DNA from 2 places in the Acetobacter fabarum genome. Region 1 is predicted to be linked to the other one. Evidence: riboswitches for the same ligand, from Rfam matches in the RefSeq annotation. Region 1 holds a riboswitch; the other holds the start of a gene.
The links. A riboswitch is a leader RNA that binds a small molecule or an ion and turns the genes downstream of it on or off. The one in region 1 is predicted to bind cobalamin.

Region 2: it holds a riboswitch for cobalamin, as region 1 does, so the genes downstream of both, LKE65_RS02785 (carbohydrate porin) here and LKE65_RS00950 (DUF1636 domain-containing protein) in region 1, are expected to answer to the same signal.

The regions. Positions count from the first base shown of each region.
Region 1 covers NZ_JAKVNI010000001.1:184,974-189,172, reverse strand. Annotated here, with positions in the region: gene LKE65_RS00960 (FUSC family protein) at 1-803, opposite strand, end outside; gene LKE65_RS00955 (MarR family winged helix-turn-helix transcriptional regulator) at 829-1,311, opposite strand; cobalamin riboswitch at 1,492-1,724, shown strand; gene LKE65_RS00950 (DUF1636 domain-containing protein) at 1,900-2,340, shown strand; gene cobW (cobalamin biosynthesis protein CobW) at 2,337-3,389, shown strand; gene cobN (cobaltochelatase subunit CobN) at 3,404-4,199, shown strand, end outside.
Region 2 covers NZ_JAKVNI010000001.1:556,652-560,850, reverse strand. Annotated here, with positions in the region: gene gabT (4-aminobutyrate--2-oxoglutarate transaminase) at 1-350, opposite strand, end outside; gene LKE65_RS02790 (LysR substrate-binding domain-containing protein) at 525-1,475, opposite strand; cobalamin riboswitch at 1,642-1,864, shown strand; gene LKE65_RS02785 (carbohydrate porin) at 2,023-3,630, shown strand; gene LKE65_RS02780 (CbtB domain-containing protein) at 3,812-4,030, shown strand; gene LKE65_RS02775 (CbtA family protein) at 4,061-4,199, shown strand, end outside.

The sequences.
Region 1 (4,199 bases):
TCCGGGTCATCGGCTGCGGCAAATTCTATGGCGGGGGTCAGGCCGGTCATGTTGGCCAGCAGTTTGCTGCGGCTGTCATAAATCGGTTGGCTGAACCCACGAAAAGCTGCGTTGGTGCTCTGGGTTTTCTGTTCCTGTTTTTCCAGCGTGCTGGTTACGGAGGCATCAAGCGCTTCGGGGGTTGTGCGTTCACTTTCAGCTTTATGAAATGTTCTGGCGTGCAGAACAGTTTCCCGGAACGCCTGACCAAGCTTGTGCAGCACGGTGCTGGGTTTGCGCACGGATGTGACCATGAACACGCAGGCCGTAACCACAATGCCCGTTGCCACAACAGAAAGGCGGCTCATGGCGGATAGAAAAATGCCATCGGGGTTGGCAAAGGCAGGGGCTGCAATAATTACAATCGTATAGCCGGTCAGCACCGCCGCATACGCACGAAAAAACCGCAAAAACGTGGCGACCATACAGGCAAGGCCGACAAAAACGGACAGGACCGCAAAGTAGAGAACGGGGGACTGCACAAAAACAGCCATAACCCCCACGCTGATCGCGGCCCCAATCAGGGTACCAATAAGACGCCACACACTTTTGGAAACCATGGCCCCAACCGTGGGGTTGGAGACAATCAGCACCGTTGTGGCCGCACTGAGTGGGGACTGGAGCTGAAAAACAAAGGCCAGAAAAAGCGCAATGCCAATGGAAAGGAACACACGCATGGTATAGCCCGCTGTGGCGGTAAAGCCGTTCCAGCGGGCATCATCGGCAAAAACTGCGGGGGCAAAACGCTGGTTGGCCCAGTGCATGAGCGAACCGGGCAGTGTGAGCAGGTCAGAGCGTGTGGGCATGGTGCGCTTCGAGCAAGGAGGAGAGGGTCTGCGTCAGGCTATCGGCCTGAGCCGGAGGGAGCGAGTGCCGTATGGTCTGCTCGAGTTCAGCGGCAATCGTATGGAACAGTCTGCATTGTTCCCGCCCGGCATCTGTCAAAAACAGGCGTTTTGCGCGGCGGTCCTGCGCATCGGGTTTACGGGTGACCAGCTTTTGTTTTTCCAGCAGGTCAAGCACGCGCACCAGTGCAGAGCAGTCTATGTTCATGGTCTGGGCCAGGTCACGCTGGGTCGCCCCTTCAGGCAACATGCGCAGGTAGGCCATGGGCCGCATGACAGCAAGGGACATACCATGCGGGCGCAAAGCCCGGTCCAGTTGCGTGCGCCAGAGCGTTGCCAACCGCATGACCCGGAAGGTCAGCGCCATGCCGGGAAAATACGTTTCGTCCAGTGCTGGCATGTGGCGCTGCTCAGTCATGCGGTCCATTAACTTAGTGTCATTATAGTTGAGATAAAAAGTATATAGGCAAACTAGGCCAGCCCACCTTGTGGGTCAATCATGTTCCGCACTCTACGGTACTGGGTGGTCCTTAACGGCCTGTTCGTGCCGTGCAGCTATGCTTGGCCACAGCGCGACATGCCTTGAATCGGCAGGGCTTTTGTGCACATCATGCCCGCACTTGATGGTGCCCCTGACCGGGGGTGAAAAGGGAAGACCGGTGCAAGGCCGTTGCTGCCCCCGCAACTGTAAGTACCCATCATGTTCCGCCCCGGCCGTGTTCGGGGTTGCCACTGGTTCTTTCAGGACTCGGGAAGGCAGCGGAACAGTGCTTTGCGTCAGTTCATGGCTGGTGCAGGCAGGGTACAAGCCAGGAGACCTGCCATCACAAGTCTGTAAGGCCGTTCCTGTGGGAATGGTTGCGTTCTGGCGTTGTTTGCTGGCGGGGTGCCCGGCAGGCACGGATGCACCCGGTGGTGCGTTTTCTTTGCCATATGCGTGGCAGAGGGCTGGTTGTTACTGCCCCATGCCTGCCACAACCCCACGTTGTGGAAAAACGGCCTGTTGGAAAGACGCATGACCGCCGAACACTCTTTGCCATCCTCTTCTGCTCATTCAGCACAGGCGGGGCCACCCGTGCTGCATGTCTGCGTTACGTGCAGGCGGGGGGGGCCTGCCATGGATTGCCCGCCGGGTGAACAACTGCTCGAGCGCCTGCAGGTTCTGCTGGATGCGGAGCATCTGGCCGGGGTAGCCCCTTCCGCCACGCTGCGTCCGGTGGCCTGTCTGGCCGCGTGTGACCGGGGGTGTACCGCGGCCATAGCCATGCCCGAGCGCTGGACATGGCTGCTGGGCCACCTTGGGCCAGAAAAGGCTGAGGATATTCTGGCTTATGCCCGCCTGTATGCGGCATCGGCCAAAGGGACTGTCATGCCATCGCGCCGCCCTGCAACGCTGGCCGATATGGTGCTGGGGCGTGTGCCCGCAACGCTTTATAACGAACAGGAAGAACCATGACTGCTGCCAAGACACGCGTGCCCGTAACCATTATCACCGGTTTTTTGGGCGCTGGTAAAACCACCTTGCTGCGGCACCTGCTCAGCCGGGCGCAGGGGCACCGTATTGCCGTGGTGGTGAACGAATTCGGCTCGCTCGGTATTGATGGCGAAATCCTGCGCGGCTGCGGGGTGGAAGGCTGCCGCGAGGAAGACATTGTCGAACTGACCAATGGCTGCTTGTGCTGCACTGTCGCGGATGACTTCCTGCCCACCATGGAAGCCCTGCTGGACCGGGCCGACCCACCCGAACATGTGGTGATTGAAACATCAGGGCTGGCTCTGCCCAAGCCCCTGCTCAAGGCGTTTGGCTGGCCCACGGTGCGTAACCGCATGACGGTAGATGGCGTTGTGGCCGTGGTGGATGCCCCTGCTGTAGCCGCCGGACGCTTTGCGGATGATCCGCAGGCCGTGGAAGCACAGCGGGCCGAAGACCCCTCGCTGGACCATGACAACCCGCTGGCCGAGGTGTTTGAAGACCAGATCAACGCTGCCGATCTGGTAGTGCTGAACAAGACCGACCTGCTGGATGCAGCCCAACTGGCAGCAGTGGAGCAGCATATTCGGGACCATGCCCCCCGCCCTGTGCAGATTGTGCGGGCAACGGAAGGCAAGGTGGACCCCGCCGTGCTGCTGGGTATTGGCGCTGCGGCCGAGAGCGACCTTGCCGCCCGCCCATCCCACCACGATGCGGAAGATGGCGAGCACGAACATGATGATTTTGAAAGCTTTGTGGTAGCCGTGCCAGAACAGCACAGTGTGGATGAGTTCCTGACCACCTTGCAAAACACGGCCCGCAGCTTTGACGTGCTGCGCATGAAAGGCTTTGCAAGCGTTGCAGGCAAACCCATGCGTCTGGCCGTGCAGGGGGTGGGCAGCCGCTTCCGGCATGAATTCGACCGTCCCCTCGGTGTTGGGGAGGATCGTACGGGCCGTATTGTGGTCATTGGCCAGAAAGGGCTGGACGCCACGGCCATTGCCACCGCTCTTGCGGGCCATCTGGCCGCGTAAGGGAGTTTACGGGCATGCACCTTCTGGTCCGCGAAAACCGGACACTGGATGAACAGGATACAGCCGAAGACCTGGGCCTGCCCGGTGCGGATATTGTTGTTCTATCCTTTACAGAGAGCGATCTGCTGGGGCTGCGCCACGCGGCACAGCAGATGCGCGCGCAGGTGCATGCCCGCTTACCATCCGTTCAGGTGACAAGTCTGGCCCGCCTGCGGCACCCCATGTCGATCGACCTGTATGTGGAAAGTACCCTGCAGGGTGCCAGATGCGTGGTGGTGCGTCTGCTGGGTGGGCTGGATTACTGGCGTTACGGGGTGGAGGAGCTGGCCGCGTGGGCGCGCGAGCAGGCTGTGCCCGTTGTGTTTCTGCCCGGTCATACTGGGTGCGGTGGGGCTGGGCAGCCAGCAGGCAATACGGTGGAAGATACCCGTCTGGCCGAACTGTCCTACTGTGTACAGGCCGCCCAATGGCAACGCCTGAACGGCTTTTTTGCCCAAGGTGGGCCGGATAACATGGCCGCGGCCCTGCGGCTTATGTCAGCCCTTGCCGGATATGGGGAGGATGACGGCACACAGCCCGAGCCTCTGCCCACATGGGGTGTTTACCGTACGTATCCGGCAGCCGGTGAGCAGGCGGTCTGTTCGGCCGTGCTGGTTTTTTACCGAGCGCACCTTCAGGCATCGGACATGGCGGGAGTGGAACGGCTGGCCACGGTGCTGGCCGGGCAGGGCTGCACCGTGGCGGTGCTGTTTGTGACATCCCTCAAGGACCACGGCGTTGCGCAGGGTGTTGCTGAGTATTTGCGCCGCA
Region 2 (4,199 bases), 370 kb from region 1:
TCGGTTGCTTCCCCACCCGTGGTGAAGAAAATGGTCTTGGCCGGGCCGGAGAAGGGCGCGCGCGCGTTCAGCTTTTCGGCCAGTTCAATGTAGGATTCGTAAGCCGAAACCTGAAACGCCGTGTGTGTAAAGCGTTCGAGCTGCTTTGCCACCGCAGCCATCACCTTGGGGTGGCGGTGGCCCACGTTCAGCACGGCAATACCGCCTGCAAAGTCAACGTAGCGGCGGCCTTCCACATCCCACAGCTCCGCGTTTTCGGCCCGGTCGGCAAAAACGGGGGTGGAGGTGGAAACCCCGCGCGGCACGGCGTTGTTACGGCGGGCCAGCAGGTCTTTGTTGGTGGTGCTCATGTCAGGTTTGGCTCCGGTTGGCGGTCATATGGTCCGGCCCGTGTTTGGGGCGGGACAAACATGTTCGTTCCGTAAGTGGTTTTATTGCACGCGGGGAGGCGCTTTTTTGGTGCGTGGGTGGTGATGAAAAATCAACACCCGATCCTTCGGCGCCAGACCCGTTCTTCTGGCAGTTTATGCCGGAGGGGGCAGGGGGGTGTCCGCCTCCTGCGCAACCTGTTCCATCAGCCATGTGCGGAAGGTGCGCAGGGAGGGTTTTTCCCACATCTGTTCGGAGGCGCGCAGCACGTAGGCCCCCAGCGGTGTGGCCTTGAGTGGGGTTTGTGTGGGCTGCACGCGCACCAGCCGCCCGCTAAGCAGGTCATCACCAAGCAAAAACGGGTTGCCAAGGGCTATACCCTCCCCCGCGCGGGCGGCGGCCAACGTAATATGGGCCTGCCATAACCTGCCTGCGGTGGGAATGGTGGCGGCCTGAACCCCTTGTGCTGCAAACCAACGCCGCCATTCCGTATCGTCCTCCTCATGCAGCAGGGGGGCGTCCAGCAGGTCTTCGGTTGTGTGGGGCTGGCCGCCAAGGGCCTGAATGCACTGGGGAGATGCGACGGGAAAAACCGGCGGGCGGGCAATGGCCATATGCCGGATGGTGCGTGGTTCTGGCGTTGTGCTGCCATCGCGCACATAGCCGATCTGGGCATGGTTGGTGGATTCCACACCGCTGATGTGGAAGGCCGCACTGGCATCCACCGAGCGGAGCTGCACCTCCATGTGCGGGTGCAGTTTGCGAAAGGCGTAAAGCCGGGGCAGCAGCCAGTGGTAGGCAAACCCGTGCACGCAGGTCACGGTCAGGGGGGCGACGCGGTTGCGCATATCTGCCGTGGCCGTGGCCAAACCGTCCAGCAGGGGGGCTATGCGGTCGTAATAGGTCTGGCCTGCCTGGGTTAGCCCGCCAGTGGTCTTGTCGCGCAGGGTGATGCCCAGAGAGAGTTCAAGGTCGCGGATATGGCGGCTGATGGCGGCGTGGTCCACGCGCAGCTCCGTGGCCGCCCGCCGGATGCCACCCGTGCGGGCGAAGGCGACAAAGGCGTTCAGGGCGGACAGGGGGGGAATACGGTAGCGTGGGTCCATGGGTCTGGTGTGCTGGGTCATGTCCGGGGTGGCTGGCCCGCCATTGGAGGGTAAATGGCCCAAAAAGCAAGCGCCTGCCCCATGTTTGCCTCTGGCCATGTTGGGGCGGTATGGCGCGTGGGTGGGGTTTTTGCGTTGCAAATCGGTTAAAATATAGGCTATTGCGCAGTTCATTATAGCCAACGGTCCCGCGCAAGCGGAATAAAAGGGAATGCCGTATTCTCCCCCTGTGGGAGATCAGTCGGCGACTGCCCCCGCAACTGTAGGCGGAGAGTATCTGGCCCGAGCGGTGTTGTGCATCGCTGCCACTGGTTGCCCCGCAACCGGGAAGGTTGGGCCCGATGCGTTGATCCGCAAGTCAGGAGACCTGCCGTTGCCGCTCATGCCTTGATCGCCGGACGGGGGTGCCGGAGATGGATGCTCGACCATGCTACTTTATCCCTGACGGCCCTTTTTCCCATACGCGCATTTCATTCAACAGCACGCCCCGCTCCGGGGTGGGGAAAACAGGCTTGATTCCATGATTTTTTTACAAAAAACAGCCCGTATGCTCTGGCGTCTGGCGCTTTTGTGCCAGTCCGTAGGTGTTGCTGGTGTGCTTTTGCCCGCAGCCGCATTTGCGCAGAATGCGGAGACGCAGCTGGAGCAGGACCGCCGGCGTCTGGGCAATTCCGGCCCTCTGGTATCCGAGGTTGACCCTGCTACGGTGCGTGACAGCATGCGCGCGGCAGAAGCGGCTGCCTCCAGGAATGATGAAGACCACCCCGACCTGAGCGACCACCTGCTGGGCAATATGTGGGGCGCACGTGACTGGATGGCCCGCCACGGCATTACGCTCGACATTCAGGAAGTGGATGAACTGTGGGGCAATACCTCAGGCGGCACCGCATCGGCAGCCGATGGGGCAAATGGCTCGGGCACCGGCCCGGCCTATGACGGCATGACCATGCCAACCCTGACCGTGGACCTGGAAAAACTCATCGGCCTCAAGGGCGGTATTTTCAATATCAGCGCACTCCAGCTGCGCGGGCGCTCGATCTCGCAGGATCATCTGGGCGTGTTCAACCCCGCATCCGGGTTTGAGGCAGACCGCTCCACCCGCCTGTTCGAGCTGTGGTACCAGCAGTCCTTCCTTGGCGGCAAGCTCGACGTCAAGATCGGGCAGCAGGATCTGGATACCGAATTCCTGATCAGTGATTACGGCAGCCTTTACCTCAACTCCAACTTCGGCTGGCCCATGGCGCCATCGGTCAACCTGTATGGGGGTGGACCGTCCTGGCCGCTGGCATCCCCCGCCATCCGTATCCGCTACCGGCCCACGGACCAGTTTACCGTCATGTTTGCCGCAGCGGATGATAACCCGCCGGGCAACCGCTACAACTCCACCGCCATCCAGCAGGCCACAGGCTCGGATGCAGGGCAGACCAACGACCCGACCAGCCAGAATGCCAACAACAATGCCTCGGGCACCCAGTTCAACATGGGCACGGGGGCGCTGCTCATGACCGAGCTGCAATATGCCATCAACCCCCAGCCCGATGACATGTCCAAGGTCACCAAGGACCCCGGCCTGCCCGGTATTTACAAGCTGGGTGGTTTTTACGACACCGCCAAGTTTGCAGACTACCGCTACAACAAGAACGGGGGCTCGCTGGGAACAGCGGTGCTGAACGGCAGCACCAACCAGCGTGACCTGACCCCGCGCTGGGACCGTGGCAACTGGATGGTTTACGGCATTATCGACCAGATGATCTGGCGTCCCTCGCTCCAGTCTCCCCAGTCTGTGGGTGTGTTTGCCCGTGCCACGGGCAATGGTGGTGACCGCAACCTGATCAGCTTTGCCGTGGATGCGGGGATCAACCTCAAGGCCCCCTTCAAGGGGCGTGACAACGATACGGTGGGCGTGGGCTGGGGCATTGGCCGTGCCTCTTACGGGCAGCGCCAGTTTGACCGGGACTCCGGCACACACCGGCAGGGGAATGAAAACCATCTGGAAGTCACCTATCAGGCGCAGGTCATGCCCTGGTGGGTCATGCAGCCGGACTTCCAGTATGTCTGGAACCCTTCGGGCGGGATCCCCCTCTCGTGGGGGGATTCACCCAAACGGATCGGGAACGAGGCCATCTTCGGCCTCCACTCCAGTATTACTTTCTAATGACCCAGCAGGCAGGGGGAATGACGCAGGAGGATGGCGGACCGTCGGTTAAAACTCTTGCCGTGTGATGCCATAATTCTATGATGCACCCACGACAACCATGAGAGTACGCAGTTTTTTCTGACCGACCCGCACACGTTTTGCGTTGTGCCACCTTGCCAAGAAAGAAAAGGATAACACCATGAACACATCCGTTCATACAAATGCCCCCGCACTGGTGGCCGATGCGGGTATTCCCCTGCGTGAGATTCTGCCCTGGGGCGTGTTCGGCCTGATCATGGCAGCACTGCTGATTTACTTTGTGGGTGCGGAACAGGGTGCCACTTCCCTTATTTCTGGCCATTCCGTGCATGAATTCGTGCATGACGGCCGCCACCTTCTTGGCTTCCCCTGCCATTAAATAACTAGGCGTCAGGAAAGAACTCATCTCATGGTTGGTCGTCTTCTCGCCCGCGGCATGGTCGCGGGTATTGTGGCTGCGTTGTTGACCTTTGTGTTTGCCAAACTGTTTGGCGAGCCACAGGTGGCTCTGGCCATTGCCTTTGAATCCGCACAGGACGCCGCAGCAG